Regions from separate parts of the Cellulosimicrobium sp. SJTW-1 genome, predicted to be linked through region 1. Evidence: predicted binding sites of a transcription regulator. Region 1 holds the regulator's gene; each other region holds the start of a gene.
What was found. Region 1 encodes Rex, which represses fermentation and respiration genes when NADH is low (regulators of the CRP and FNR family bind a similar motif). Its sites were predicted from a motif close to CTTGTGAANNNNTTCACAAG; they were not measured.

Region 1 (7,678 bases):
CCCCGACGCCGAAGGTCTTGCCCTCGAAGTGGTTCGCGGCCTCGATGAGCCGCTCGTCCGTGCCCAGCTCGAGGCCGAACGCCTCGGCGGCAGGCGTCGCGGTCTCCTGCGCGCGCTGCAGCGGCGAGGCCACGACGACCGTGAGGTCGGCGCGGGGGCGCGACGTGCCGTCGGGCCCGGGCTCGCCCGCGAGGTGCGCGGCGACGCGGCGGGCCATCTCGTGGCCGCGCTCGGAGAGGTGGTAGCCGGGGATCCGGCCGTAGAGGACGCCGTCGGGGTTGTGGACCTCGCCGTGGCGCAGGAGGTGGACGATGGTGGAGACCATGCCCACCAGTGTCCCGCACTCGGGGCGGGTGCACGCCACCGCGGGCCGGCGCGACGGGCCGGGACGGGCGGTCAGGCGTCGCGGTCGGCCTTGCACGCCTCCGCGACGGCCGCCATCGCCTCGCCCAGCGCCCGGAACTGCTCCGGCGTGAGCACGTCGACGAGGTACCGGCGCACGGCCGCGACGTGTGCGGGCGCCGACGCGACGAGCACGCGGTAGCCCTCGCTCGTCATCGCGCAGTTCACGCCGCGGCGGTCGCCCGAGCTCGCGGAGCGCCGGACCAGGCCGCGCGCCTCCATGCGCGCGACGGTGTGCGTCACGCGGCTGCGCGAGCGGGCGAGCCCGTCCGCGAGCGCCGACATGCGCAGGGTGTGGTCGGGGCTCTCGGAGAGGCGCACGAGCAGCTCGTACTCGTTGAGCGACACCTCGGACCGTTCCTCGTGGTCACGGCCGAGCGCCTCGATGAAGCGCACGGTCCCGTCGAGGTACGCGCGCCACAGGCGCTGCTGCTCCGCGTCGAGCCAGCGCGGCTCGGCGGCGTGGGCGGCGGGGGTGCGGACGGTGCTCGCCGTCGGGCTGTCGACGTCGTTGCGGGTCATGGGTCCTCGGCGGTGCGGGAGGGGCTGGGGGCGTGGGGGGTCGGAACATTGTTCCACCCCACGGGAATAGACGGACCGAGGGGTGCTGTTGATACGCTCGTTCCGAAGTTGAACGTTCAACCACTTGGTCCGCCCGGACCCCGACCACCCGCAGGAGCACCCATGGCCTCGTCGCTGCCCGCCGGCCTCACCGCCGGTACCTACGCCCTCGACGCGTCGCACTCGCAGGCGTCGTTCACCGTCCGCCACGCCGGGATCTCGAAGGTCCGCGGCACCCTCGCGATCACCGACGGCACGATCACCGTCGGCGACGACCTCGAGTCGACGTCCGTGACCGCCCAGCTCGACGCCGCGTCCGTGAGCACGGGCGACGAGAACCGCGACAACCACCTGCGCAGCGCCGACTTCTGGGACGCGGAGAACAAGCCGACGTGGACGTTCACGTCGACGCGCATCACGGGCGACGGCGACGACTACGTCGTGGCCGGCGACCTGACGATCAACGGCGTCACCAAGCCGGTCGAGCTCGAGACGGAGTTCGCGGGCACCGCGACCGACCCGTTCGGCAACCCGCGCGCGGGCTTCGAGGCGACCACCGAGATCTCGCGCAAGGAGTTCGGCCTCACCTGGAACGCCGCGCTCGAGACCGGCGGCGTGCTCGTCGGCGACAAGATCAAGATCGCGCTCGACGTCTCGGCCATCAAGCAGGCCTGACCGTCGTCCCGGGCACGCCCGGGCGCGACCGGCACCCTCCGGCAGGGGTGCCACCCCGAGGGGCCGCGTGCACCGGCACGCGGCCCTTCGTCGTCCCCGCGTCCGAACGCCGGGGCCGCTCAGCGCTCCTGCGACGCCGCGAGGGCGCGGGCCTGCGAGTGGAACGCGAGGATCTGCAGCTCGCTGCCGACGTCGACGCCGCGCACGTCGACGTCCGCCGGGACCTGGAGCGCACGCGGCGCGAAGTTGAGGATCTCGCGCACCCCCGCCGCGACCACGCGGTCCGCGACCGCCTGCGCGTGCGCCGCGGGCGTCGCGAGGACGACGATCGACACCTTCTCGCGCTCCACGACCTCCTCGAGCGCGTCGACGTGCTCGACGACGAGGCCCGCGGCCCGCGTCCCGACGACGTCCGGCGACGCGTCGAGGAGCGCCGCCACGTGGAAGCCGCGCTGCTCGTAGCCCGAGTAGTTCGCGAGCGCGTGCCCCAGGTTGCCGATCCCGACGATCGCGATGCGGTGCTCGTCGACGAGGCCCAGGGCCTCGGTGATGTACTGCGCGAGCGAGTCGACGTCGTAGCCCACGCCGCGCGTGCCGAACGACCCGAGGAACGACAGGTCCTTGCGCAGCTGGGCCGGGCCCACGCCGGACAGCTCCGCGAGCTCGACCGACGACGTCGTCCCGACGCCCCGCGCCACGAGGTCCCGCAGCGCGCGCAGGTAGGACGGGAGCCGCGCCACCGTCGCGCTCGGGATCCCCGGCGCCGTCACCTCACCGACTACCTGCTCAGCCACCGTCACTCCGTCGTCCAGGGACCGTCCTCGTCGACGGTCACGCTCCACGGGAGGAATCATCCCAGGTCCGCGCGCGGCGCCGAAATCCGGGCCACCGCACGCGCCAGCCGACGCGCGTCCACGCGCCAGAAGCCCTGCTGCACGCCGCCGACCGTGACGACCGGCACGTACTCCCCGTACTGCTCGCGCAGCGCCGGGTCCGCGCCCGGCGCGTCGACGTCGACCTCCGCCCACGCGACGCCGGCCTCGCGGCACACCGCCTCGACGACCGTCCGTGCGTCGTCGCACAGGTGGCAGCCCGCGCGACCGAACAGCAGGACCGGGGCGGGGGCGTCGGGGGTGCTCACGCCTCCCAGGGTACGAGGCCCCGGCAGGCCGACCGCCTAGAGTGGAGGCATGGCGACGTCTCCCGGCCCGGGCCCCGACCCGACCTCCCGGCCGACGCTCCCCGAGGAGGCGCCCGCGCGCGCCCCCGGTCCGCCGCACCGCACCGCCGCGTTCTTCGACGTCGACAACACGATCATCCGCGGCGCCTCGTCGTTCCACCTCGCGCGCGCCCTGTACCAGCGCGAATTCTTCTCGACGCTCGACATCGTGCGCTTCGCCGTGCACCAGGCCCGGTACCTCGCGTTCGGCGAGAACAAGCAGCAGATCGACCGCATCCGCTCGCGCGCCCTGGACCTCATCGCCGGGCGCTCCGTCGCGGAGGTCACCGCGATCGGCGAGGAGGTCTACGACACCGTCCTGTCGCTGCGCATCTACCCCGGCACGCGCCGCCTGCTCGACGAGCACCTCGCGGCCGGGCACCAGGTGTGGCTCGTCTCCGCGACCCCCGTCGAGATCGGCGAGCTCATCGCGCGCCGGCTCGGAACGACGGGCGCGCTCGGCACCGTCGCGGAGCACGAGGACGGCTTCTACACGGGACGGCTCGTCGGCGACATGATGCACGGCCGCGCCAAGGCTGCCGGGGTGCGGGCGCTCGCCGAGCGCGAGGACATCGACCTCGAGGCGTCGTACGCGTACGGCGACTCGCTCAACGACGTGACGATGATGGAGGCCGTGGGGCACCCGTGCCCCATCAACCCGGACGCCCGCCTGCGCCGCCACGCGCAGGACGTCGGCTGGCCCATCCGCGAGTTCCGCGGGCGGCGGCGCCGCGTCGCCCGCAGCAGCGTCCGCACCGCGAGCTGGGCCGGCGCCGCCTGGGCCGCCGCGCTCGTCCTGCGCTCCGTGCGCCGCGCCGTCGACCGGCGCATCGCCCGCTTCTGACCCCGCCCGGGCCGCGCCCGGAGACGCGTCGAGCCCGGTCCCTCGGGAGGGGCCGGGCTCGACGACGGGTCGGCGCGTCAGGACGCGCGCGACGTCACTTCTTGTTACGACGCTGGTGACGCGTCTTGCGAAGCAGCTTGCGGTGCTTCTTCTTGGCCATGCGCTTGCGGCGCTTCTTGATGACGGAGCCCATACGGTCCTCGCAATGCTCGAGCGGCGTGTCGGTCGGCGACCGGTCGACCGGCCGCGGGTGGTCCACGGTTGATCGGGGCCCCGGCGACCACGAGGGCGCCGCAAGCCGACCAACACGAGAGAAATCCGCCCCCTAGCCTACCCGCTCGCGCCCGTGCCCCGGTACGCGACCGGTCGCGGGGCGTCTCAGTCGAAGTGCGCGTCGAGGCCCAGCAGCGGGAAGACGGCCCGGCGCGTGGCCGCGACGGCGCGGTCGACGTCGTCGTCCGGGTCGTACCCGCTGCTCCACCGCCGGACCTCGACCTCGGGCCCGAACGCGAGCGGCGCGTCGAACCCGGCGACCTCCGCCACGCGCTCGCGCCACTCCGCGGGCAGGGGCACGCCCGCGGTGACGGGCCGGTGCACGACCTCCCCCACGACGGCCGACCACACGAGCGGCACGACGCGCGCGATCGCGTACCCGCCCCCGCCGAGCGCGAGCCACCGCCCGTCGGTCAGCTCGTGCGCGAGCCCGTGCATCCAGGTGGCGGCCGTGCGCTGCGCGTCGACGGACACGTCGAGGTCGGACAACGGGTCCTCGCCGTGCGCGTCGCACCCGTGCTGGGTGACGAGCACCTCGGGACGGAACGCGCGCAGCACGGGCGGCACGACGGCGTCGACCGCGCGCAGCCAGCGGGCGCCGTCGGTGCGGCGCGGGAGCGCGACGTTGACCGCCGTCCCCTCGGCGCCGGGGCCCCCGAGGTCGGTCGGGTGGCCCGTCCCGGGGAAGAGCGTCGCGCCGCTCTGGTGGACGGAGACGGTGAGGACGCGCGGGTCGTCCCAGAACGCCTCCTCGACGCCGTCGCCGTGGTGGGCGTCGAGGTCGACGTACGCGACGCGCTCGACGCCGTCGTCGAGCAGGCGCCGGATCGCGACGGCCGCGTCGTTGTAGACGCAGAAGCCCGACGCCGCGCCCGCCTTCGCGTGGTGCATGCCGCCCGCGACGTTCACCGCGTGCCGGGTGCGACCCGCCGCGATCTCGCCCGCCGCCTCGTACGAGCCCGCGACGATCCGCGCGGCGGCCTCGTGCATCCCGCGGAAGACCGGGTCGTCCTCGGTGCCGAGGCCGCGGGCCGGGTCGGGCGTGCCGTGCTCCGACGCCGCGCGCACCGCCGCGACGTACGCGGGCTCGTGCACGAGCTCGAGCACGTCGTCGGACGCGGGCTCGGGCCGCACGACCCGCAGGTCCGCGTCGTCGTCGAGCAGGCCGAGGGCGCGCACGAGCCCCATCGTCAGGTCGAGCCGGGCCGGCGCCATCGGGTGGCCGGGACCGAAGTCGTAGCCGAGGAGCTCGGGGCTCCACACGACGCAGGCTCCGGGCGCCGCAGCCGCCCCGGTCGGGGCGGGCGACGACGTCGGGTCGGTCGTGGGCATGGCTCACGGTAACGCCCGACGGCGCGCCCCCGCCCCACCGACCGCGCGACGGACCGCGCGCGACCGCCGGTCCGGGCCTCCGCCGGGTCTCCGCGAGCCCCCGGTGCGGCGTCCGGGCCCGCGAGCGGGCATGATGTCCCGGCGCCGGAGCGGCGACATGACGGGCCACCGGGCCCGTGGCAGAGTGGCGCGAGTGGTGAGGGAGGCTCCATGCCGACGAGCATGACCGGGCGCCTGTTCCGGGGGCGGGAGATCGTCGACCGCCTCGCCCGGCAGTCCCCCGCCCGCCTCGCCGTCACCGTGTTCGCCGCCGTCATCGCCGTCTTCACCGCCCTGCTCATGGCGCCCTGGGCGACGGCGAGCGGCCGGTCCGCGCCCTTCGTCGACGCGTTCTTCACCGCCACGTCGGCCGTGTGCGTCACCGGTCTCGTCGTGGTCCCCACGGGGACCTACTGGTCGGGGTACGGGCAGGTCGTCATCCTGCTCGGCATCAAGATCGGCGGCCTCGGCGTCATGACGCTCGCGTCGATCCTCGGCATGGCCGTGTCCCGGCGCATCGGCCTCACGCAGAAGCTCCTCACCGCGTCGGAGACGAAGACGACGCGCCTCGGCGAGGTCGGCTCGCTCGTGCGGGTCGTCATCATCACCTCGACGTCGCTCGAGCTCCTCATCGCGCTGCTCCTGCTGCCGCGGTTCATCGTGCTGGAGGAGACGTTCGGCGAGGCCGCGTGGCACGGCATCTTCTACGGCATCTCCGCCTTCAACAACGCGGGGTTCATCCCGACGGAGCACGGCCTCGCGCCGTACGTCGGCGACTGGATGCTGTGCCTGCCGATCATCCTCGGCGTGTTCATCGGCTCCCTCGGCTTCCCCGTCATCCTCAACGTCATGCGCAACCGCCGCCGGGCCTCCAAGTGGAGCCTGCACACCAAGCTCACGCTCACGACGAGCGCGGCGCTCGTCGTCGTGGGCACGGTGCTCTTCGCGGCCGTCGAGTGGGGGAACCAGCGGACCCTCGGGCCCCTCGACCTCGGCGAGAAGCTCCTCGCGTCGCTCTTCGCGGGCGTCATGCCGCGCTCCGGCGGCTTCTCGACCGTGGACACCGGCGGCATGCACGAGGCGAGCTGGCTCATCACCGACGCGCTGATGTTCGTCGGTGGCGGCTCCGCGTCGACCGCGGGCGGCATCAAGGTCACGACGCTCGCCGTCATGCTCATCGCCATCGTGTCCGAGGCGCGCGGCGACCGGGACATGGAGGCGTTCGGGCGACGCATCCCGCGCGACACCCTCCGGCTCGCGGTCGCGGTGTCGTTCGTCGGTGCGACGGCGGTGCTCCTGTCGAGCCTGCTCCTGCTGGAGATCACCGGCGAGACGCTCGACGTCATCCTCTTCGAGACCATCTCGGCGTTCGCGACCGTCGGCCTGTCGACCGGCATCACGCCCGACCTGCCCGACGCCGGGAAGTACGTCCTCATCGCGCTCATGTTCGTCGGGCGCACGGGCACCATGACGTTCGCCGCCGCGCTCGCGCTGCGCGACCGCCGCCGGATCGTGCGCTACCCCGAGGAGCGCCCCATCATCGGGTGAGCAGGCCCGCCCGGCGGCGCGACCGCCGGACGCGACCGCCGCACGAGACCTCACCGACACGCCAGACACCGCACCACCGGACCGACGAAAGGCCCCACCGTGACCGACCCGTTCACCCGCGCCGCCGACGGGAAGGACGGCGCGTCCGCGGACCCCGTCGCCCAGCGCATCGTCGAGCGCGGCCGCGCGGAGCGCGCGCGCCGGGACGAGGCGAAGGCCCCGCGCAAGGACGCGGGCGTCCTCGTCATCGGCCTCGGCCGCTTCGGGACCGCGATCGCCGCGACGCTGGACCGTCTCGGGCAGGACGTGCTCGCCGTCGAGCGCGACCCCGACCTCGTCGCCCAGTGGAGCGGACAGCTCCCGCTCGTCGAGGCCGACGCCTCCAACCCGGTCGCGCTCGAGCAGCTCGGCGCACGCGACTTCCCCGTCGCGGTCGTGGGCGTGGGCACGTCGCTCGAGGCGAGCGTGCTCATCACCGGAAACCTCGTCGACCTCGGCACGCCCCAGATCTGGGCCAAGGCGATCTCGGCGGAGCACGGGCGCATCCTCCAGCGCATCGGCGCGCACCACGTCGTGTTCCCCGAGGCCGACGCCGGCTCACGCGTCGCGCACCTCGTCTCCGGGAAGCTGCTCGACTACATCGAGGTCGAGGACGGGTTCACGATCGTCAAGATGCGGCCGCCCCGCGAGGTGCAGGGGTTCACGCTCGCGCAGTCGAAGGTGCGCGAGCGGTACGGCGTCACCGTGATCGGCGTGAAGTCGCCCGGCGAGGAGTTCCTCTACGC
Region 2 (7,678 bases), 1.7 Mb from region 1:
GACGAGGTAGGCGAGCTTCACGCGCCGGCCGAACCACCGGCGTCGGACCCGGGCCGCGGCCGCGACGACGTCGAGGAGGTCGTCGTCGCCGCTCGCGAGAACGGCGAGGAGGCTGTCCGCAGAGGGCACCTCCTCGCGCGTCGTGGCGGAGACGAGGTCGTCGAGCAGTGCGGCGAGGTCCTGGTCCATGGGTCGATCGTGGCGACGCGCGCCGCACGGGCCCGTGCACGATCTCTCCAGCGTCCGGCCGCACGGACGGGAGAGCCCGACGACGCGTTGGTGACGGTCCACAAGACCGGTGCCGCGGGACCGTCGCTCTCCCCGAGGCGCAGGTCGCACCACGTCGGCCGCCCCGGCTCGTCCACGACATACCTAGCGGTAGGTATGGTCGCCCGCTAGGCTGCGGACCATGCCGTCCGACACGCGACCCGAGCCACGCGCGGAGGCGCCCGGCTCGACCCGGGACCGCCTCGTCGCCGCCGCGCAGGAGCTCTTCTGGGCCCAGGGCGTCGGCGCGACGAGCCCGCGCCAGGTCCTCGCCGCGAGCGGGGTCGGGCAGGGCAGCCTCTACCACCACTTCCCCACGAAGCTCGACCTCGCCGCCGCGGCCGTGCACGCCACGACGACCGCGGGCCTCGACGCCGCACGCCGCGACCTCGGCGCGCAGGGCTCCGCCGTCGAGCGCCTCGTCCGCTATCTCGAACGCCCGCGGCCCGCGCTCGCCGGCTGCAAGGTCGGGCGCCTCGTGAGCGACCAGGCCGTCATGGACGACGCCGCGCTCGCCGCTGAGGTGCGCGCCTACTTCCGCGGGCTCGTCGACCTGGCCGCCGCCGTCCTCGTCGAGGGCGGGCTGCCCGACGACGCGGCGCGCGACCGCGCGCACGCCGCCGTCGCCGTCGTGCAGGGCGGGTACGTCCTCGCGCGCGCCCTCGACGACCCGGACGCGATGTCCGCCGCCGCGCGGGGCTTCGTCGCCCTGCTCGACCCGCTCCCGACCACCTCGGAGGACGCATGACCGACGCCGACCGCCCGTCCCTGCGCGAGCGCCTGCGCGCCCTGCCCGTCTTCGGCCCCGACCTCCCCGGTCTCGACGTCGACGCCGCACCCGACGACCCGGGCACGCTCTTCGTCCGCTGGCTCGACGACGCGATCGACGCCGGGCTGCCCGCACCGCACGCCGCCACCCTCTCGACCGCCGACGCGAGCGGCCGCGTGGACGCGCGGACGCTCATCCTCAAGGACGTCGACGGCGACGGGTGGGTCTTCGCGACGCGCGCCGACTCCCCCAAGGGCGTCGCGCTCGCGCAGAACCCGAACGCCGCCCTGACGTTCTTCTGGCGCGAGCACGGTCGGCAGGTCCGCGTGCGGGGGCCCGTCGTGCCGCTGGACGCCGAGACGTCCGCCGCCGACTTCCTGGACCGGTCCGACTTCTCCCGCGCGACCGCCCTCGCCGGGTCGCAGAGCGCCCCGCTCGCGTCCCGCGCCGCCTACCGCGAGGCGTGGGACGCCGCCCTCGACCGCGTGCGGGCGGAGTCCGGGCTCGTCCTCGACGCCTGGACCGCGTACGCGCTCGAGCCGACGAGCGTGGAGTTCTGGGCGTCGTCGGGCGCGGGCCAGACCCGCCTGCGCTACACCGCGGCGTCCGGCGCGCCGACCACCTGGACGAAGGAGCTGCTGTGGCCCTGACCGACGCCCCTGCCCTCACCCCGCCCGACGTCGAGGAGGTCCGGCGCGACGCGCGCGCCGCCCTCGACGCGGTGACCGACGCGGCGCGCGGGCTCGACGCCGCCGGGCTCGACGCGCCGTCGGCACTGCCCGGGTGGTCGCGCAGCCACGTGCTCGCGCACGTCACCGCCATCGGCGAGGCCATGGCACGGCAGGCCGAGCGCGCCGCGCGCGGCGAGCTCGTCGAGGTGTACGACGGCGGCGCGGCCGGGCGCGAGGACGGCATCCGGACGGGCGCGCTGCGCTCGGTCGCGCAGCACGTCGCGGCGCTCGACGCGCTGGCCGACCGCCTCGACGCCGCGTGGCCCACCGCCGGGTCCGCCGGGTGGTCCGCGCCGGTGACGTACCGCGACGGCACGGTCACGGACGCGCTCGTGGCCTGGTGGCGCGAGGTGCGGATCCACGCGGTCGACCTCGACGCCGGCGTCGGCCTCGACTCCTGGCCTCCCGCGCTCGGGCTGCACCTCCTCGACTTCCTCGGGGTCCGGCTCGCGGACGACGTCGTGGTCGAGCTCGACGGGGCACCAGGAGGCCTCGTCGTGGGCGCCGGCGGCGTCCACGTGGGACCGGGCGCTCTTCGCGTCGGACCGGGCGGCCTCCGCATGGCTGCCGGACCTGAGCCCGCGTCCGAAGCAGAGCCCACGCCCGTGGCCGCAGCCGCGCCCACGTCCGCGCGCGGCCGCTGCGCCGTCGTCGTCCACGGCGGCCTCACCGACGTCGCCGCCTGGCTCGCGGGCCGCGCCCCCGGCACCGAGCCCACCGCCCGCCTCGCGGGCGAGCCGGTGAGCCTCCCCGAGATCGGCCCCTGGCCGTCCCCGTACTCCCCGCCGCCGGAGAACCCCACCCCCGCGAGGTAGAGCCCCGGTCGGCCGAGGTAGAGCCCTGGGCCGCCCAGGTAGAGGCGTGGTCGGCTCGTGCACGCGGACCACGGCTCCACCTCGCGAGACCACGGCTCTACCTCGCGGGAGGACGGCTCGGGACCCGTGCTCTCCCTCGCGAGATCGCGGTGCGACCCGGGCGAACGCGGACGGATCGCGCGGTACGCGACGTCCGACCTGCCCGGCTCGGGACCGAGGTCCCGCGAAAGTGTGACGCACGCCCGTGACGCACCGCACAGTTAGTGCACTCTTTCACAAGCGTAGGATCGACATGTGTCGAGTCGAGCGAGCAACCCCGCAAGCAGCGCAGACCAGATCGACGTAGCCCTCATCGGCGGTGGCATCATGAGCGCCACGCTCGGGGCACTCCTGAAGGTCTTGGAGCCCACCTGGACGGTGCGCATCTACGAGCGCCTGGACGCCGTGGCGCAGGAGTCGTCGAACCCGTGGAACAACGCCGGGACGGGTCACGCCGCCCTGTGCGAGCTGAACTACACGCCGGAGAAGCCGGACGGCTCGATCGACATCACCAAGGCGGTGAAGATCAACGAGCAGTTCGAGGTGTCGCGCGAGTTCTGGCACCACCTGCTGACGACGGGCGCGCTGCCGCAGCCCGCGAGCTTCATCTCCCGCACCCCCCACATGACCTTCGTGCGCGGCGCGGAGAACGTCGACTACCTGCGTCGCCGCTTCGAGACGCTGCGCCGCCACCCGCTGTTCAGCGAGCTCGAGTTCACGGACGACCCGGCGGTCATCGCCGAGTGGGCTCCGCTCCTGGTCGCCGAGCGCGACGGCGACGAGCCGGTCGCGGCGACGCGCGCGACGAGCGGGACGGACGTCGACTTCGGCGCCCTCACCGAGCAGCTCGTCGACTACCTCGTCTCGGAGGGCACGCAGCTCTACCTCGAGCACGAGGTGAAGAACCTCAGGAAGACGAAGGACGGCCGCTGGCGCCTGACGGTCAAGGACCGCTCGTGGAACGCCCCGAAGCGCCGCTCGACCGTCGAGGCCCGGTTCGTGTTCGTCGGCGCCGGCGGCGGCGCGCTGCCGCTGCTCCAGGCGGCCGGCATCCCGGAGGCGAAGGGCTACGGCGGCTTCCCGATCAGCGGCGAGTTCCTCCGCACGGACGACCCGGAGCTCGTCGCCCAGCACCAGGCGAAGGTCTACGGCAAGGCCGACGTCGGCTCGCCGCCCATGTCGGTCCCGCACCTGGACACGCGCGTCGTCGACGGCAAGACGTACCTGATGTTCGGCCCCTACGCCGGGTTCAGCCCCAAGTACCTCAAGAAGGGCAAGTACCTCGGGCTGTTCACCTCGCTGCGCCTGCACAACCTCGGCTCGATGGTGGGCGCGGGCCTGAAGAACCTCGACCTCACCCAGTACCTGGTGGGCCAGCTCCTCGCGAGCCCGGAGACCAAGTTCACCGCGCTCCAGGGCTTCATGCCCACCGCGCACCCCAAGCACTGGGAGACCATCACCGCGGGCCAGCGCGTCCAGGTGATCAAGAAGGACAAGGACGGCAAGGGCGTCCTCGAGTTCGGCACCGAGGTCATCGCGGCGGCCGACGGCTCGATCGCCGGCCTGCTCGGCGCCTCGCCGGGCGCCTCGACGGCCGTCCCGGCGATGATCGACCTGCTCGAGCGCTGCTTCCCCGCCCGCTTCACCAAGTGGCGCCCGGAGCTCGCGACGATGATCCCGAGCCTCGGCCACGCGCCGTGGGAGGCGCACGAGCTCGAGGGCCTCGACCAGCTCACGGGCGACGCGGACGTCGACGCGGTCGGCTCGCGCGCCTGACCCGAGCGCGACACCGCTCCCCCGCGAACGGCCCGGACCTCCACGAGGTCCGGGCCGTTCGTGCGTCCGAGGACGCTGCGCGCGTCGAGCAGCACGCGACGGCTCGGCACGAGGGAGGCTCAGGACGCGGCAGCTCGGCGTGCGGGGGCTCAGCGTGCGGGGGCTCAGCGCGCGAGCGGCGTGCCCCGGGTCCCCGGCCGCCGCGGCGCGACGGGCGCGTTCGCCCCGGGGCGCCCGCCCGGCACGGCAGGAGCGGCGCGCACGCCGTCGCGCACGGCCGGGTTGGGCACGACGCGCCGCAGCACGAGCTCGGCCGCGACCTCGTGCGGGTCGACGACGGCGGCCGGCTCGACCGGTCGCGACGCCGCGGCGCGCAGGTCGACGTCCAGGCGCTGCGCGTCACGGTCCCAGCGCTCGCCGTGCACCGACCGGTCCCCGCGCGCGTCCCACGCGGCGCCGTCGGGCCACGCACCGTCGGACCCGGCGGGGAACCACGGTCGCGCGGGATCCTCACGCCGGACCGCGAGGGCCGCGACCGTCGGGCCGACGACGAGGAGAAGAACCACCACACCCCAGAAGATGTCCATGGCTCCACCCTCCCGGCGCACGACCCGCGCCACGAGTGGCAGCACTGACACCTCTCGACAAGATCCTGCCAGCGGCGTAGCGTGCCGAGCATGGTGCGATCCGTTGCGGCCGTCGTGTGCGACGGCCTGGCCCCGTTCGAGTTCGGCGTCGTGTGCGAGGTGTTCGGCCTCGACCGCAGCGACGACGGCGTCCCGTCGTTCGACTTCCGCGTGTGCGGCCCGGTCGCGGGCCGTGCCGTCCGGACGTCGGTGGGCGCGCACGTCGTGCCCGACCACGACCTCTCCGCGACGGACGACGCGGACCTGGTCGTCGTGCCGGCGATCCGCATCGGGACCGACTACCCGCCCGAGGTGCTCGACGCCGTCCGCCGCGCGTCCGACCGCGGCGCCCTGCTGCTCAGCGTGTGCTCGGGCGTGTTCGTGCTCGCGGCCGCGGGCGTCATCGAGGGACGGCGGGTGACGACGCACTGGATGCACGCCGACGAGCTGCGCCGTCGCTACCCGAGCCTCGACATCGACCCCGACGTGCTCTTCGTCGACGACGGCAACCTCATCACGAGCGCCGGCACGGCCGCGGGCATCGACGCGTGCCTGCACCTCGTGCGCCGCGAGCTCGGGGCGCGGGTGGCGAACACGATCGCCCGGCGCATGGTCGTGCCGCCCCAGCGCGACGGCGGGCAGCGCCAGTTCATCGAGCGCCCGGTGCCCGAGTGCGAGGAGGACTCGTTCGGGGAGCTGCTGGAGTGGATGACCGACCACCTCGACGAGCCGCTCACCGTGCGCGACCTCGCCCGCCGGGCCCACACCTCCGAGCGCACGTTCGCGCGCGCTTTCGTCGCGCAGACCGGCACGACCCCGCTCGCGTGGCTGACGTCGCAACGCGTCGCGCACGCGCAGGCGCTGCTCGAGGAGTCCTCGCTGGACCTGGAGGAGGTCGCGCGCCGCAGCGGTTTCGGGTCGGCCGCGCTCCTGCGCCACCACTTCCGGCGGGCGGTCGGGATCACGCCGACGGAGTACCGCCAGACCTTCCGGTTCGCCGCCTGACCCCTCCGGGTGAGGTGTCGCTCCTTCGCGACTCCTTCACCCGGCCCCCTCGCGCGCGCAACCTACGGTCCCGTAGGGTGGGGCCATCTGCACGACGAGCACCTGCTCACCTCCGCGGCTGGGAAGTCGACACCGACACCCCTGCGAGGACACATGACCTCTGCCGCAGTGCGCCCGGGCTTCCGGGCCACCCGCCCTCGGACCGACGAGCCCGGCGCCGTCACCAGCACCTACAGCGCACTGTCTCGCACGGTGCGCGACGCGGGCCTGCTCCACCGCACGCACGCCTACTACCTGTGGACCCTCGGGGTCCTCACGCTCGCGCTCGGCGGCGCGGTCGCCGGGTTCGTGCTCCTGGGCGACTCGTGGTTCCAGCTCCTCATCGCCGGGGCGCTCGGCCTGATCCTCACCCAGTTCGCGTTCGTCGCGCACGAGGCCTCGCACCGGCAGGTGTTCGCGTCCGGCCCGGCGAACGACCGCCTCGGGAAGGTGCTGGCCAACGGCGTCGTCGGCATCAGCCACTCGTGGTGGATGAACAAGCACACGCGCCACCACGCGAACCCGAACCGCCGCGGCAAGGACCCGGACATCGCTCCCGACGTCGTCGTGTTCCTCGAGGAGGACGCGGAGGTCGCGAAGGGCTTCCGGGCGGTCATCAACCGCTACCAGGGCTGGCTGTTCTTCCCGCTCCTCACGCTCGAGGGCGTGAACCTGCACGTGCAGGCGTTCCGCTCGCTCCTCGCCGGCGGCCGCGCGCGCGGCGACGTCCGCACGCGCGTCATCGAGATCGTCACCATCACGCTGCGCCTGTCGCTCTACGTCGGCGCGGTCGTCTGGTTCCTGCCGCTCGGCCTCGCGGCCGCCTTCCTGGGCGTCCAGCTCGCCGTCTTCGGCGTCTACATGGGGGCGTCGTTCGCCCCCAACCACAAGGGCATGGCGATCATCCCCGCCGACAGCAAGATCGACTTCCTGTCCAAGCAGGTCCTCACCTCGCGGAACATCCGCGGCGGCTGGTGGATGAACATCCTCATGGGCGGGCTCAACTTCCAGATCGAGCACCACCTGTTCCCGAGCATGCCGCGCCCGCACCTCGCGCGGGCCCGCGAGATCGTGCGCGAGCACTGCGCGCACCTCGGCCTGCCGTACACGGAGACGAGCCTCGTGCAGTCCTACGCGATCGTCGTCCGGTACCTCAACCGCGTGGGGCTCTCGGCGCGCGACCCGTTCGACTGCCCGATGTTCCGCCAGCTCCGCCGGGTCTGACCGACCCCCCCGCTGCACGACGACCCGCTGCACGACGACCCGCTGCACGACGCCCCGCGCCCGACGGCGCGCGCGGGGCACGTCAGGCGGACGCCGCGTGCCCGTGGCGCCAGTACCCGACGAAGTCGACGTGCGCCTTCGGCACGCCCCGGTCGTTGACCAGGTGGCGGCGCACGCCCGTCGCGAGCGCCGACTCCCCGACCGCGTACGCGTAGACGGGGCCGGCGGGCAGGTCGGCCGACCGTACGGCGTCGAGCGCGAGGTGGCCCGGCTGCAGGTCGAGGCCGCCGCCGCCCGCCGGCCGCGCGCCGTCGCGCGCCAGCCAGCGCAGCTCGACGCCCGCGGGCACGCGGAATTCCTGGGCGTCCGCCGCCTCGGGGACCTCGA
Region 3 (7,678 bases), 1.9 Mb from region 1:
ACCTCCATGCGCGAGCGGGCGCTCGCGGCCGGGGGCGCGCTGTCCGCCGGGCCGGACGGGCGCGGCGGCTGGACGGTCGAGGCGCGCGTCCCCCGGGCGGCGGCGTGAGCGCCCCCGGCACGGGCACGACGCCGGTCCGCGTCGTCGTCGTGGACGACCAGGCGACCATCCGGCTGGGCCTGCGCATGATCCTCGACAACGAGCCGGACGTCACGGTCGTCGGCGAGGCCGGGGACGGGGAGACGGCGGTCGCCATGGCGCGCGCCCTGCGCCCGGACGTCCTGCTCATGGACGTGCGCATGCCCCGGCTGGACGGCATCGAGGCGACCGCGCGCATCGTGGCCGACCCCGAGCTCGCGGCGGTGCGGACGCTCGTCCTCACGACGTTCGACGACGACGAGTACGTCTACGGCGCGCTGCGCGCGGGCGCCGCCGGGTTCCTCCTCAAGGACGCGGACCCGCAGTCGCTCGTCGACGCCGTGCACCGCGTCCACGCCGGCGACTCCCTGCTCGACCCGGCGGTCACGGGCCGCATCATCTCGACCTACGTCGAGCTCGCCCGGCAGGCGCCGCTCGCGGCCTCCGACGCCGTCGAGACCGGGTCCGCGGTCACCGGGCTCGACGCGGCGACCCCGCGCGAGCGCGAGGTGCTCCTCGCGGTCGCGCGCGGCCTGTCGAACCGCGAGATCGGGGCGGAGCTGCACCTCACCGAGGCGACCGTGAAGAGCCACGTGCGGTCGCTGCTCACCAAGGTCGGGCTGACGAACCGGGTGCAGCTCGTGATCCTCGCGTACGAGGCCGGGTTCGTGCGGCCGGGCGGCACGGCCTGAGCCGGCTCACGCCTCCGGGGGCAGGCCCTCGACCGCGTGCCCGAACGCCTCGACGATGCGCCACATGTCGCCGAGCAGCACCTCGAGGCGCTGCTCGAACCCGTCGCCCACGTAGACCCACGTGTCGTGCGACCCGTCCCTGCGGTGGAGCGACACCACGAGCTCCGACGCCGACCGCTCGTCCCGGTGCACGCCGTCCGGCGACGCGTGCGCCGCGAGGGTCGTGGCGGGCACCGTGAGCTCCGGGCCGAGGTGCTTGCGGTCGTGCGGGTGGTCGCCCTCCTCGTGGACGGCCACGCACCACGGCGGGCAGTCGTCCACCTGCCAGGACGGCCTCCCGAGCGGCGAAGCCCACACTGCTGATCCCCCTGTCGTGCTGTCGAGCACGTCGGTCATGCCGATCACCTCCCCGGCGACGGGACCATGATGCCGGGGGCGTCCGACACGCCGGACCGCGCCGTTACGAAGGCGGTGGACGGAGGAGCGAGACGGGGTCGACGTCGAGCCGCTCGGCGAGCTTCTCGACCGAGCGGAGGGTCAGGTTGCGCTCCCCGCGCTCGACCCCGCCCATGTAGGTCCGGTGGACGCCGAGGAACTCGGCGAAGTCCTCCTGGCTCATCCCGCGGCCGACCCGGAGGGTCCGCAGGTTCTCACCCAGCGCGCGCTGCAGATCTCCTTGCACGCGTGCAACCGTCACCCAGCGCTACTCCTCGGTCTACAGACTTATCGGTATCACCCCGTTCTCGAACGACCCCCTCCCCCCGCTCCGCGAGGGGCGCCCGCGCGACGCGTGCTACTCATAGATAGCACATCGCAGGCCCTCCCGTCACACGACGGAGCCCGACGGCGGAAGGGGACTCGCGCCGTCGGGCTCCGGGTTTCGTGGGGCCGGGAAGGGTCAGCCGGCCACCACGCTCCCGGCAGGCGGGGTCGCCGCCTGCCCGTCCTCGGTGCTCGCGCCCTCGTGGGCCGCGAGCCGCTCTGCCCGCACGACCTCGCGGCTGCTGCCGCGGTAGGCCGCGACGAGGATGTCGCGCATGTCCTCCAGGACCGGCATCCGCGGGTTCGCCGGGGCGCACTGGTCCTCGAACGACCGGAGCGCGAGGTCGTCCAGGCGGCTCATGAACGCCCGCTCGTCGACGCCCTGCGCGGCGAACGTGGCCTCGATGCCCACCTTGGCGCGCAGCTCCTCGACCGCCCTCGCGTACGACTCGACGCCCTCCTCCGGGGTGGAGGCCGGCAGCCCGAGGTGCTTCGCGATCTCCTGGAACCGCTCCGGGGCCACGTAGCGCTCGTACTTGGGCCAGCTCGTGAGCTTCGTGGGCACCTGGCCGTTGTAGCGGATCACGTGCGGCAGGAGCACCGCGTTGGTGCGCCCGTGCACGAGGTGGAAGGTCGAGCCCACGGTGTGCGCCATGGCGTGCACGATGCCGAGCATCGCCGAGCCGAACGCCATGCCCGCGATGGTCGCCGCGTTGTGCATCTTCTCGCGGGCCTTCGGGGCCGCCGCGCCCTGCGTGACCGAGTCCTCGATGTGCTCGAAGACCATCTTGATCGCCTGCAGGCACAGCCCGTCGGTGAAGTCGTTCGCGTAGACGGAGACGAACGCCTCGGTCGCGTGCGTGAGGGCGTCGAAGCCCGAGTCGGCCGCGAGCTTCGCGGGCATGGTGTCCGTGAGCACGGGGTCGACGATGGCGACGGTCGGGGTGAGCGCGTAGTCCGCGAGCGGGTACTTGAAGCCCGTCTCCGGGTCGGTGATGACCGCGAACGGCGTCACCTCCGCGCCGGTGCCCGACGACGTCGGGATGCACACGAGCTTCGCCCGGCCCCCGAGCTCGGGGAACTTGTAGGCGCGCTTGCGCACGTCGAAGAACTTCTCCCGCATGTCGGAGAACTCGATCTCCGGGTGCTCGTACCGCAGCCACATGACCTTGGCGGCGTCCATCGGCGACCCGCCGCCGATCGCGATGATCGTGTCGGGCTCGAAGTCGCGCATCGACTCGGCGCCGCGGTTCACGGTGCCGACGCTCGGCTCCGGCTCGACCGCGTCGATGATCTGGATCGCGACCTTCTCCTCGCGGCGGGCGAGGACGTCGAGCACGCGGTCGACGACGCCGATGCGGCTCATGACCTTGTCGGTGACGATCGTGACGCGGTGCACGTCGCGCATCTGCGCGAGGTACTGGATCGAGTTCGGCTCGAAGTACGTCTTGGCGGGCACCTTGAACCACTGCATGTTGTTGTTGCGCCGCCCGATCCGCTTGACGTTGATGAGGTTGACCGCCGACACGTTGTTCGACACCGAGTTCGCGCCGTAGCTGCCGCAGCCCAGCGTGAGCGACGGGAGCAGCGCGTTGTAGATGTCGCCGATGCCGCCGAGCGACGTCGGGCTGTTCCACAGCACGCGCACGGCCTTCACGCGCGACCCGTACCGCTCGACGAGCGCCTCGTCGGACGTGTGGATCGCGGCCGAGTGACCCAGGCCGTCGAGCTCGACCATGCGCTCCGCGAGGCGGACGCCGTGCTCGGTGTCGCGCGCCCGCAGGACGGCCAGGACGGGCGTGAGCTTCTCGCGGCTCAGCGGCTCGTCGGGGCCGACGTCGTCGATCTCGGCGAGGATGATCGACGTGTCGTCGGGGACCTCGAACCCCGCCTCGCGCGCGATCCACACCGGCGACTTGCCCACGACCTTCGGGTTGAGCTTCGCCCCGGCGCAGTTCGTGCCGTTCGCCTCGACCCCGAAGATGAGGCGCTCGAGCATCGCCTTCTCGGCGGGCGTCACCCGGTAGGCGTGCAGTCGGGCGAGCTCGCGCATCGCGTCGTCGTAGATCACGTCGTCGAGGATGAGCGCCTGCTCCGAGGCGCACACCATGCCGTTGTCGAACGCCTTCGACATGACCACGTCGTTGATCGCGCGGCCGAGGTCGGCGCTCTTCTCGACGTAGGCGGGGACGTTCCCCGCGCCGACGCCGAGGGCGGGCTTGCCGGCCGAGTAGGCCGCGCGGACCATGCCGTTGCCGCCCGTCGCGAGGATGAGCGCGACGCCCGGGTGGTGCATGAGCGTGCTGGTCGCCTCGATCGACGGGTGCTCGACCCACTGGATGCAGTCGTCGGGCGCCCCGGCCGCGACCGCGGCGTCGCGCACGATGCGGGCCGCCTCGACCGACGAGCGCTGCGCGCTCGGGTGGAACGCGAACACCACGGGGTTGCGCGTCTTGAGCGCGATGAGCGACTTGAAGATCGTGGTCGACGTCGGGTTCGTCACCGGCGTCACGGCGCACACGACGCCGACGGGCTCGGCGATCTCGACGACGCCCGTGAGCTCGTCGCGACCGATGACGCCGACCGTCTTGAGGTTCGCCATCGAGTTGGGCACGTGCTCGCACGCGAAGATGTTCTTCGTCGCCTTGTCCTCGAAGACGCCGCGCCCGGTCTCGGCGACGGCCATCTGCGCGAGGTGGCCGTGCTGGTGCAGGCCGGCGACGGACGCCTTGAGGACGATCCGGTCGACGTCCTCCTGCGTGAGGCTCATGTACTGGTCGAGCGCCTTGCGGGCCCGCTCGACGAGGACGTCGATCTCGTGCGTCGTGCGGGTGTCCTCGGTGCGGTTCTCGACCTTCGTGCTGGCGCTCTTCGCGCTCATGCGTCCCCTCCGGTGCCCGACCTCGCCGGGCGTCGGCCGCGGGTGTGCCGGGGCCGGGATGCCCCGGCTCCTTCGGCGGTCTCTCTACTTGTGAAGGTTTTCACAAGCCGTCCGTCCCCACAAGGGTCCGGCCCCGATGCGGGCCGAAGGTCCCCGCCTCCTCGTGACCTCCGCACCACGGCCCGCGCGCCGTAGGGTGGGTGACCATGACCGCCGAGCAGACGACGAGCCCCTCGCCCGCGACCGAGAGCCGCGCCGCGACCGACCGAGCGGACGGCACCCCGCACGACCCGTACCTCTGGCTCGAGGACGTCGAGGGCGACGAGGCGCTGGCCTGGGTCCGCGCCCGCAACGCCGAGGTCGCCGACACGCTCGAGACCGCCGACGAGTTCGCCGCGACCGAGCGCGCGATCCGCGAGGTGCTCGACTCCGACGCGAAGATCCCCGAGGTCTCGAAGATCGGCGACCGGTACTACAACTTCTGGCGCGACGCGCAGCACGAGCGCGGCGTCTGGCGGCGCACGACGCTCGAGTCCTACCGCACCGACGACCCCGAGTGGGAGACCGTCCTCGACCTCGACGCGCTCGCCGCGGCCGAGGGCGAGTCGTGGGTCTGGCACGGCGCAAGCGTCCTGCGCCCGACGCCGGAGCAGCTCGCCGCGGGCGAGCCGTGGCGGCACGCGCTCGTCGAGCTCTCCCCCGGCGGCTCCGACGCCGACGTCACGCGCGAGTTCGACCTCGTGGAGAAGCGGTTCGTCGCGCCGCAGGACGGCGGCTTCCACCGCGCCGAGGCCAAGGGCTCGCTCGGCTGGATCGACGCCGACACCGTCTACGTCTTCACCGACTTCGGCGAGGGCACGCTCACGCCGTCCGGGTACCCGCGCGTGGTCAAGCGCTGGACGCGCGGCACCCCGCTCGACGCCGCGGTGACCGTCTACGAGGGCACCGACGAGGACATGTACATCTCCGCCTGGCGCTCGCACACGCCCGGGTTCGAGCGCGACTTCGTGCACCGCTCCAAGGCGTTCTACTCCGACGAGCTCTACCTCGCCGAGCGCGCCGGCACGCCCGAGCAGCGCCTGACGAAGATCGACGTGCCCGACTCCGCCGAGGTCGGCGTGCGGCGCGAGTGGCTGCTCGTCGAGCTGCGCGACGACTGGACGGTCGGCGGCGCGACGTACCGCGCCGGGTCGCTCCTCGCGGCCCGGTTCGACGACTTCCTCGCGGGCGACCGCGGCTTCACCGTGCTCTTCGAGCCGACGGCGACGACGTCGCTCGCCGGCGCCACGTGGACGCGCCACCACCTCGTCGTCAACGTGCTCGACGACGTGAAGAACCGGCTCCACGTGCTGACGCCGCCGGACGCCGGGGGCGCCGTCGGGCAGGAGGCCGCGGACGCGCCGTGGGTGCGCTCGGAGATCCCGGGCCTGCCCGCGCTGGGCACGGTCGCCGTCGGGGCGGTCGACCCCGTCGACACCGACGACCTCTGGCTCGTCACGACCGACTACCTCACGCCGACGACGCTCTCGCTCCTGTCGCTCGGCGAGCACCCGGGCGACGCGGGCGCGCCCGAGGTCGTCAAGTCCAACCCCGCGTTCTTCGACGCCGCCGGCATGACGGTCGCGCAGCACTTCGCCACGTCCGACGACGGCACCCGCGTGCCGTACTTCGTCGTGGGCCGCGCGGACCTCGTCGCGGGGACGGGCGACGGCGGCACCGGGACCGGCACCGCGCCCACGCTCCTGTACGGGTACGGCGGCTTCGAGATCTCGCTCACGCCCGCCTACTCCGGCGCGCTCGGCCGCGCGTGGCTGTCGCAGGGCGGCGTCTACGTCGTCGCGAACATCCGCGGCGGCGGCGAGTACGGGCCCGCGTGGCACCAGGCCGCGCTCAAGGCGAACCGGCACCGCGCCTATGAGGACTTCGCCGCCGTCGCGCGCGACCTCGTCGCCCGCGGGATCACCACGCCCGAGCACCTGGGGATGGAGGGCCGCTCCAACGGCGGCCTGCTCGCCGGCAACATGCTCACGCAGTACCCCGAGCTGTTCGGCGCCGTCATCGTCGGCGTGCCGCTGCTCGACATGCGCCGCTACACGAAGCTCCTCGCGGGGGCGTCGTGGGCCGCGGAGTACGGCGACCCGGACGACCCCGAGCAGTGGGAGTTCATCCGCACGTTCTCGCCGTACCACCTGTTCGACGCCGAGCGCGAGTACCCGCCGGTCCTGTTCACGACGTCGACCAAGGACGACCGCGTCCACCCGGGCCACGCGCGCAAGCTCGCCGCGAAGATGCTCGGCGAGGGCAAGGACGTCACGTACTACGAGAACATCGAGGGCGGCCACGGCGGCGCCGCGAACAACGCCCAGGCCGCGCACATGGCCGCGGTGCACTACCGCTTCCTCGCCGAGCGCCTCGGCTGACCGGGCGCTCCCGCCGGGCCGAGCAGGTGGTCCTGGCGCGTCCGCGAGACCGGACGCGCCAGGACCACCTGGTCGGCGAGGTGCGGGCGGGCCTCAGGAGTGCGGCACCGTCGCGGTGATGAGGGTGCCGTCCTCGCGGCGGTTGCCGGAGAGGGCGCGCAGGCTCGGGCGGCCCGGCCTGACCGGGCCCTGGCCGTCGAGCGCGACGCGCGCGACCTCGCCCGGGACGACCTTCACCTGCTCGCCGCGCACGACGACCTGCGCGCCGTCGCCGGTCTCGGCGTCGAGCTCGATCGCGTCGGGCAGCACGGTGACGCGCAGCCGCGAGCCGCGCCACTGCACGCGGAACGTGAGCGACTCCCACTCCTGGGGCAGGCGCGGGTCGAACGTGAGGTCGCCCTCGGAGTCGCGCATGCCGCCGAACCCGTACGCGAGCGCGGACCACGTGCCGCCCGCGGACGCGACGTGCACGCCGTCGGACGCGTTGGCGTGCAGGTTCGCGAGGTCGACGAAGATCGACGACACGAAGTACTCGAGCGCGAGCTCGTGGTACCCCACCTCGGCCGCGACGATGGACTGCACGACGCCCGAGAGCGTCGAGTCGCCCGTGGTCAACGGGTCGTAGTACTCGAAGTCGGCGAGCTTCTCCTCGGCGCTGAAGTGCTGCCCCTGGAGGAACAGCGCGAGCACGACGTCGGCCTGCTTGAGCACCTGGTAGCGGTAGATGACGAGCGGGTGGTAGTGCAGCAGGAGGGGCCGCTTGTCCTCGGGCGTGTGCGCGAGGT
Region 4 (7,678 bases), 920 kb from region 1:
GAGGCCGCGCTCGTCGCGGACGACGGAGACCTTCGCGTGCTTGATCGCCGACAGCGAGTCCGCCGCGACGGACAGGCCCGCGATGCCGCACGCCATGGTCCGCAGCACGTCCTTGTCGTGCAGCGCCATCTCGATGCGCTCGTACGCGTACTTGTCGTGCGACCAGTGGATGCAGTTGAGCGCCTCGACGTACGTCGCGGCCAGCCAGTCCATCGTCGCGTCGAACTTCGCCATGACGTCGTCGAAGTCGAGCACGTCGCCCTCGACGGGCGCCGCCACGGGCGAGACCTGCTTGCCGGAGATCTCGTCGCGGCCGCCGTTGATCGCGTAGAGCAGCGTCTTGGCGAGGTTCACGCGAGCGCCGAAGAACTGCATCTGCTTGCCGACCCGCATCGGGGACACGCAGCACGCGATCGCCGCGTCGTCGCCCCAGTGCTGGCGGATGAGCTCGTCCGACTCGTACTGCACGGCCGAGGTGTCGATCGAGACCTGCGCGCAGTAGTCCTTGAAGCCCTGCGGCAGGTCCGGGCTCCAGAAGACCGTCATGTTCGGCTCGGGGGCCGGCCCGAGGTTGTAGAGCGTCTGGAGGAACCGGAACGAGTTCTTCGTGACGAGCGGGCGCCCGTCCTCGCCCATGCCGCCGATCGTCTCGGTGACCCACGTCGGGTCGCCGGAGAACAGGGCGTCGTACTCGGGCGTGCGCAGGAACCGCACGATGCGGAGCTTGATGACGAAGTCGTCGATGATCTCCTGCGCCTCGGACTCCGTGATGCGGCCGGCCTCGAGGTCGCGGTCGATGAACACGTCGAGGAACGTCGACGTGCGGCCGAGGGACATCGCGGCGCCGTTCTGCTCCTTCACCGCGGCGAGGTAGGCGAAGTAGAGCCACTGCACGGCCTCGCGGGCCGTCGTCGCCGGGCCGGAGATGTCGTAGCCGTACGAGGCCGCCATCTCCTTGAGCTCGCCCAGCGCGCGGATCTGCTCCGCGTGCTCCTCGCGCTCGCGCACGACCTTCTCGCTGAAGGGCTGCGTGTCGAGCCCGAGCTTGTCGAGCTTCTTCGCGGCGATCAGCGCGTCGACGCCGTAGAGCGCGACGCGGCGGTAGTCGCCGATGATCCGGCCGCGGCCGTAGGCGTCGGGCAGGCCCGTGATGATGTGCGAGCTGCGGGCCGCGCGCACGTTCGGCGGGTAGACGTCGAACACGCCCTGGTTGTGCGTCTTGCGGTACTCGGTGAAGACCTTCCGCAGGGTCTCGTCGACCTCGTAGCCGTACGTCTCCAGCGCGCCCTCGACCATGCGCCAGCCGCCGTTCGGCATGATCGCGCGCTTGAGCGGGGCGTCGGTCTGCAGACCGACGATCACCTCGTGCGCCTTGTCGATGTAGCCCGGCGCGTGCGCCGTGATGCCGGCGGGCGTGCGGGTGTCCACGTCGTAGATCCCCATCTCCCGCTCCTCCGGGAACATGGCGGACAGCGTGCTCCAGATGCCCGTCGTGCGCTCCGTGGGGCCGGCGAGGAACGACGCGTCGCCCGTGTACGGGCGGTAGTTGCGCTGGATAAAGTCGCGCACGTCGACCGTGTCGCGCCACGGGCCGTCGGTGAAGCCCTCCCACGCAGGGACGTGCGCGGTGTCGCGCTGCGGGTCGACGGCGCCCGCCCCCGTCGCGCGGCCGCCGCTCGTCGTGCCGGTTGCCTCGGAAACGCTGGTCATCTGGACCTCCCTCGTGCCTGACGCGCGGGTCCGCGCGCCGGCCGGACCCGCCGGCCTCGCGAGGTCCCGGGTGGGGCCCTCGGCCGAGGTTCCGACGGGCTCCTTCGCCACCTCCAGGCTAGGTTCCCGGAGCCCGCCGCGGAGGCGTTCGGGACCGCCCGGGGACCTAGGTCCCGAGGCGGGCGGGACCCGGCAGGAACGGCCGGATTCCGCGGTTCCTCGCCCCCGCGGCACCCTTTCCGAGGGGGTCTTGTGATGACCTTCACAAGCCCTCCGGCCCTCCCCCTGGGGACCCCGCGCCGCCGTCGTGACGCACGACACGGGCGCGCGTCACACGCTCGCCGGACGTGCCGCGCGCATCCGTGTGAGACTGCCCGGGTGAAACGCACCGTAGGGGTCGAGGAAGAGTTCCTGCTCGTCGGCGACGACGGGCAGCCCGTCGCCCGCGCGGCCGAGGCCCTCGAGGCCTCCGGCACCGACGACAAGGGCGGGGGCACCGGCTCGCTGGAGTCGGAGTTCATGGAGGAGCAGCTCGAGACGGCGACGCACCCGCGCCGCGAGATCGACGAGCTCGCGACCGAGATCCGCGAGGGCCGGCGTCGCGCCCAGGAGGCCGCGGACCGCGTCGGGGCCCGCGTCGCCGCGCTCTCGACGTCTCCCCTGCCGTTCGAGGGCACGACCGTGTCGCGCCTGCGCTACCTCGAGGCGCGCGCCGCGTTCGGCCTCACGGCGCGCGAGCAGCTGACGAGCGGCTGTCACGTGCACGTCGCCGTCGCGGACGACACCGAGGGCGTCGCTGTGCTCGACCGGATCGGGCCGTGGCTCGCGACGCTCCTCGCGCTGAGCACGAACTCGCCCTTCTGGCAGGGCCAGGACAGCGGGTACGCGAGCTTCCGGTCGCAGGTCTGGTCGCGCTGGCCCACCTCCGGCCCGACGCGCGCGTTCGGCTCGCCCGAGGCGTACCGCGCGGCGGTCGACGGCCTCGTCGCGACCGGGACGATCCTCGACGAGAACATGGTCTACTTCGACGCCCGCCTGTCGTCGCGCTACCCCACGGTCGAGATCCGCGTCGCGGACGTGTGCCTCGACCCGGACACCGCGACGCTGCTCGCGGCGCTCGCCCGCGGTCTCGTCGAGACGGCGGCCCGGGAGTCCGCCGACGGCGCGCCCGCGCCCGAGCTGCGGCCCGAGATCCTGCGCACCGCGTCCTGGCGCGCCGGCCGCTCGGGCCTCGAGGAGGACCTCGTCTCGCCCCTCACCTGGCGCCCGGCCCCCGCGCACGACGTCGTGGGCCAGCTCGTCGCGCACGTGCGCGACGCGCTCGTCGACGCCGGGGACCTGGACGCGGTGACCGAGCTGCTCGGGCGCCTGTGGTCCGGGGGCAACGGCGCCGCCCGGCAGCGCGCGTGGCACGCGGCGTCCGGCGGCGACCTGCGCGCCGTCGTCGAGCACGCGGTCGAGGTCACCCACTCCTGACCGACGCGACGGCCCGCGGCGCACCTGCGCCGCGGGCCGTCCGCGTGTCCGGAGCCGCGCACCCGGGAGCCGGGTGCGCGGCAGGGGTCGTCAGCCGCGTGCGAGCGCCGCGAGCGCGTCCAGCACGTCGCGCGCGACGTCTGCCCCGGTGAGGCGGTACGCGGACACGACCTGATCGCGCGTGGCGTGGTCGAGGAACTGCGCCGGGAGGCCGATCGGGTGCACGGGCGTGCGCACGCCCGACTCCAGCGCCCGCTGGGCCAGCAGCGCGCCGACCCCGCCGTCCGCGACGCCGTCCTCCACCGTCACGACGAGGTCGTGCTCCCCGGCGAGCTTGACGAGCGCGCTCGGCATCGGGAGCACCCACGTGGGCGACGCGACCGTGACGTCGACGCCGTGCGCGGTGAGCGACTCCCCGGCGTCGAGCGCGACGCGGGCCATCGAGCCCAGGCCGACGAGCAGGACGCGGCGCGGACCACCCGGCGCCGCCGCGGCGGGAGCGGCCTCGTCGCCCGCGCCCGCAGGCACCGCGAGCAGGTCCACGCCGTCGACGGACTCGACGGCGGGCAGGGCGTCCGAGAGCGCGCCCTTCGGGTACCGCACGACCGTCGGGGCGTCGTCGACGTCCACGGCCTCGCGCAGCGCGGTCCGCAGGGTCTCCTCGTCGCGCGGCGCGGCCAGGCGCAGGCCCGGCACGATGCGCAGCATCGCCATGTCCCACATGCCGTTGTGGCTCGCGCCGTCGTCGCCCGTGATGCCCGCGCGGTCGAGCACGAACGTCACGCCGGCCTTGTGCAGCGCGACGTCCATGAGCACCTGGTCGAACGCGCGGTTGAGGAACGTCGCGTACACCGCGACCACCGGGTGCAGCCCGGCGAACGCCATGCCGGCCGCGGACGTCGCGGCGTGCTGCTCCGCGATCCCGACGTCGAACGTGCGCTCGGGGAACGCCTGCGAGAACGGCTTGAGACCGACCGGCTCGAGCATCGCCGCGGTGATCGCGACGACGTCGGACCGCCGCCGCCCGATCTGGACGATCTCGTCGGCGAAGACGCTCGTCCAGCCGAAGCGCGAGGGTGCGACCGGGAGCCCGGTCTCCGGGTGGATCTTGCCCACGGCGTGGAAGCGGTCGGCGACGTCCTGCTCGGCGGGCGTGTAGCCGCGGCCCTTCTCGGTGAGCGCGTGCACGATCACGGGCGCGCCGTACGCCTTCGCACGGCGCAGCGCGTGCTCCATGGCCTCGACGTCGTGGCCGTCGACCGGCCCGACGTACTTGATGCCGAGGTCCTCGAACATGCCCTGCGGCGCGACGACGTCCTTGAGGCCCTTCTTCAGGCCGTGCAGCCACTCGTAGGCGAACCGCCCGGGCGCGCCGGACCGGTTGAGGGTGCGCTTGCCCCACTGCAGGAAGCTCTCGTAGCCGTGCGTGGTGCGCAGCGTCGACAGGTGGTGCGCGAGGCCGCCGATCGTGGGCGAGTACGAGCGCCCGTTGTCGTTGACGACGACCACGAGCCGCCGGTCCTGGCTCTCCGCGATGTTGTTGAGCGCCTCCCAGGCCATGCCGCCGGTGAGCGCGCCGTCGCCGATGACCGCCACGACGTGCCGGTCGGTGAGACCGCGCACGACGTTCGCCTTGGCGATGCCGTCGCCCCACGAGAGCGCGGTGGACGCGTGCGAGTTCTCGACGACGTCGTGCTCGGACTCGGCGCGCGACGGGTACCCGGACAGCCCGCCCTGCTTGCGCAGCGCGGAGAAGTCCTGGCGCCCCGTGAGGAGCTTGTGCACGTAGGACTGGTGGCCCGTGTCGAACACGAAGGTGTCCGTGGGCGAGGAGAACACGCGGTGCATCGCGATGGTCAGCTCCACGACCCCGAGGTTCGGGCCGAGGTGGCCGCCCGTGCGGGAGACGGAGTCGACGAGGAACGCCCGGATCTCCGCGGCGAGCTCGCGCGCCTGCCCCGGGGTCAGCCGTTGCACGTCCTCGGGCGAGGTGATCGTGCCAAGCAGGCTCATGCAGATGCTCCGTTCCGTTCCCGTGCGACCAGCCCGACAACTCTAGGCCGTCCGGGCCGATGACCTGCGCCGCGGTGCGCCGGGCGACGGGACCTTCACGTCATTGACGCACACTCGCGCCGCGGACGCACGGACGCGACGTTCGTGGAATTCTCCTTCCGCACTGCGGACAACGGCGGGGTGCGACCTCGTAGGATGGAACCATGCGCTTCCTGCCCGGACAGTCCCCCGCGACCGACCTCACCTACGGCGACGTGTTCCTCGTCCCGTCGCGCTCCGAGGTCGCGTCGCGCTTCGACGTCGACCTCTCCTCCGCCGACGGCACGGGCACGACGATCCCCGTCGTCGTCGCCAACATGACGGCCGTCGCGGGGCGCCGCATGGCGGAGACCGTGTCGCGGCGCGGCGGCATCGCGATCATCCCGCAGGACGTCCCGACCGACGTCGTGGCGGACGTCGTCGCGGACGTGAAGTCCAAGGACCCCGTCATCGAGACGCCCGTCGTCGTCGGCCCGCACGACACCGTCCACACCGCCCTCACGCTCATCGGCAAGCGCGCGCACGGCGCCGCGGTCGTCGTGGACGGCGGGCGTCCGGTCGGCGTGGTCACGGAGGCCGACTGCGCCGACGTCGACCGCTTCACCCAGGTCCACCAGGTGATGACCGACCACCCCCTCGTCCTCGACGCCTCCGTGCTCGACGGCGGTCGTGCCGGGCTCGAGGCGGCCTACGAGCAGCTCCACACCGCTCGCCTCAAGGTCGCGCCCGTGACGCGCGACGGTGCGCTCGTCGGTGTCCTCACGCGCAAGGGCGCGCTGCGCTCGTCGGTCTACGCGCCCGCGCTGGACGACGCCGGGCGCCTGCGCGTCGGCGCCGCCGTCGGGATCAACGGCGACGTCGCGGCGAAGGCGAAGGAGCTCCTCGCGGCCGGGGTGGACGTGCTCGTCGTGGACACGGCGCACGGCCACCAGGCCAAGATGCTCCAGGCGCTCGACGCCGTGCGCTCGGTGGGCCCGGACGTCCCCGTGGTGGCGGGCAACGTCGTCACGGCCGACGGCGTGCGCGACCTCGTCGCCGCGGGCGCGGACATCGTCAAGGTGGGCGTCGGGCCGGGGGCCATGTGCACCACGCGCATGATGACGGCCGTCGGCCGCCCGCAGTTCTCCGCGGTGCTGGAGTGCGCCGCTGCGGCGCGCGAGCTCGGCAAGCACGTCTGGGCCGACGGCGGCGTGCGCCACCCGCGCGACGTCGCCCTCGCGCTCGCCGCGGGCGCCTCGCAGGTGATGATCGGCTCGTGGTTCGCGGGCACCTACGAGTCCCCGGGCGACCTGCACGACGACGGCACGGGCCGCCTCTACAAGGAAAGCTTCGGCATGGCGTCGGCGCGCGCCGTCGCCGCCCGCACCGCGGGGGGCTCGCCGTTCGACCGCGCGCGCAAGGCGCTGTACGAGGAGGGCATCAGCTCGAGCCGCATGTTCCTCGACCCGCAGCGGCCCGGCGTCGAGGACCTGCTCGACCAGATCACGTCCGGGCTGCGCAGCTCCGCGACCTACGCCGGGGCGTCGAGCCTCGCCGAGTTCGCGGACCGCGCCGTCGTGGGCGTGCAGTCGGCCGCGGGCTACGAGGAGGGCCGCCCGCTCCCGGTGAGCTGGTGACGACCCCGCCCGAGGCTGCGCGCGCGTCGGCGCGCGCGCAGCTCGCGACCCTCGCCCGGGACGGCGGTGCCTGGCCCGAGCCGTGGCGCCACGCCGTCGGCACGCTGCGCCCGGACGCGCGCGACGCCGCCGTGCTGCTGCTCTTCGGCGTCCTCGACGGGGTGCCCGCGGTGCACCCGGCCGCGGCCGTCCCCGCCGACCTCGACGTGCTCCTGCTCGCGCGCGCGACGACGCTCGGCCACCACCCGGGCCAGGTCGCGTTCCCGGGCGGCCGGCTCGAGCCCGACGACGACGGCCCCGTGGGCGGCGCGCTGCGCGAGGCCGAGGAGGAGACGGGCCTCGACCCGGACGGCGTCGAGGTGCTCGGCACGCTCGGTCGGCTGCCCGTGCCGGTGAGCAACCACGTCGTCACGCCCGTGCTCGGGTGGTGGGCCCGGCCCACCCCGGTCCGCGCCGTCGACGCCGCCGAGTCGGCCCACGTGTTCCGGGTCCCCGTGGCCGACCTGCTCGACCCCGGCCGGCGCCGCACGGTGACGGTCCGCCGCGACCGCCGGGTGCACAAGAGCCCCGGCTTCCTCGTGGAGGCCGACGGGCGCGAGCACCTCGTCTGGGGCTTCACCGGCGGCATCCTCGACGCGCTGTTCGACCGGCTCGGCTGGACCGAGCCGTGGGACCGGACGCGCACGCTCGACGCCCCGCTCTGACGGCCCGCCCGTCCCTCGGTGCCCGTACCCCGCGTCAGCCGGGCGCGAGCGCGCGGGCGAGCAGGTCGACCAGCGCGCGGGCCGTCGTCGACCCGCCGTGGTCCGGGTTGAACTCGACCA

Region 2: a site for Rex is predicted at 2,843-2,862, ahead of mqo (malate dehydrogenase (quinone)). Genes of this name have one in related genera too.
Region 3: a site for Rex is predicted at 4,561-4,580, ahead of adhE (bifunctional acetaldehyde-CoA/alcohol dehydrogenase). Genes of this name have one in related genera too.
Region 4: a site for Rex is predicted at 1,960-1,979, ahead of pflB (formate C-acetyltransferase). Genes of this name have one in related genera too.

What each region holds. Positions count from the first base shown of each region.
Region 1 covers NZ_CP136680.1:1,013,655-1,021,332, reverse strand. The annotation lists gene RSE42_RS04630 (histidine phosphatase family protein) at 1-325, opposite strand, end outside; gene RSE42_RS04625 (MarR family winged helix-turn-helix transcriptional regulator) at 397-924, opposite strand; gene RSE42_RS04620 (YceI family protein) at 1,087-1,638, shown strand; gene RSE42_RS04615 (redox-sensing transcriptional repressor Rex) at 1,758-2,432, opposite strand; gene RSE42_RS04610 (glutaredoxin family protein) at 2,489-2,779, opposite strand; gene RSE42_RS04605 (HAD family hydrolase) at 2,829-3,701, shown strand; gene RSE42_RS04600 (30S ribosomal protein bS22) at 3,796-3,894, opposite strand; gene RSE42_RS04595 (acetoin utilization protein AcuC) at 4,080-5,306, opposite strand; gene RSE42_RS04590 (TrkH family potassium uptake protein) at 5,517-6,893, shown strand; gene RSE42_RS04585 (potassium channel family protein) at 7,062-7,678, shown strand, end outside.
Region 2 covers NZ_CP136680.1:2,666,726-2,674,403, forward strand. The annotation lists gene bioB (biotin synthase BioB) at 1-189, opposite strand, end outside; gene RSE42_RS12155 (TetR/AcrR family transcriptional regulator) at 410-1,015, shown strand; gene RSE42_RS12160 (pyridoxal 5'-phosphate synthase) at 1,012-1,686, shown strand; gene RSE42_RS12165 (maleylpyruvate isomerase family mycothiol-dependent enzyme) at 1,677-2,582, shown strand; gene mqo (malate dehydrogenase (quinone)) at 2,877-4,397, shown strand; gene RSE42_RS12175 (hypothetical protein) at 4,562-4,984, opposite strand; gene RSE42_RS12180 (helix-turn-helix domain-containing protein) at 5,075-6,028, shown strand; gene RSE42_RS12185 (fatty acid desaturase family protein) at 6,182-7,291, shown strand; gene RSE42_RS12190 (siderophore-interacting protein) at 7,374-7,678, opposite strand, start outside.
Region 3 covers NZ_CP136680.1:2,892,901-2,900,578, forward strand. The annotation lists gene RSE42_RS13140 (sensor histidine kinase) at 1-108, shown strand, start outside; gene RSE42_RS13145 (response regulator) at 105-830, shown strand; gene RSE42_RS13150 (DUF6907 domain-containing protein) at 837-1,226, opposite strand; gene RSE42_RS13155 (helix-turn-helix domain-containing protein) at 1,291-1,512, opposite strand; gene adhE (bifunctional acetaldehyde-CoA/alcohol dehydrogenase) at 1,729-4,473, opposite strand; gene RSE42_RS13165 (prolyl oligopeptidase family serine peptidase) at 4,680-6,893, shown strand; gene RSE42_RS13170 (glycoside hydrolase family 65 protein) at 6,987-7,678, opposite strand, start outside.
Region 4 covers NZ_CP136680.1:1,932,720-1,940,397, reverse strand. The annotation lists gene pflB (formate C-acetyltransferase) at 1-1,710, opposite strand, end outside; gene RSE42_RS08780 (glutamate--cysteine ligase) at 2,089-3,186, shown strand; gene dxs (1-deoxy-D-xylulose-5-phosphate synthase) at 3,277-5,199, opposite strand; gene RSE42_RS08770 (GuaB1 family IMP dehydrogenase-related protein) at 5,403-6,854, shown strand; gene RSE42_RS08765 (NUDIX hydrolase) at 6,851-7,558, shown strand; gene RSE42_RS08760 (arginase family protein) at 7,593-7,678, opposite strand, start outside.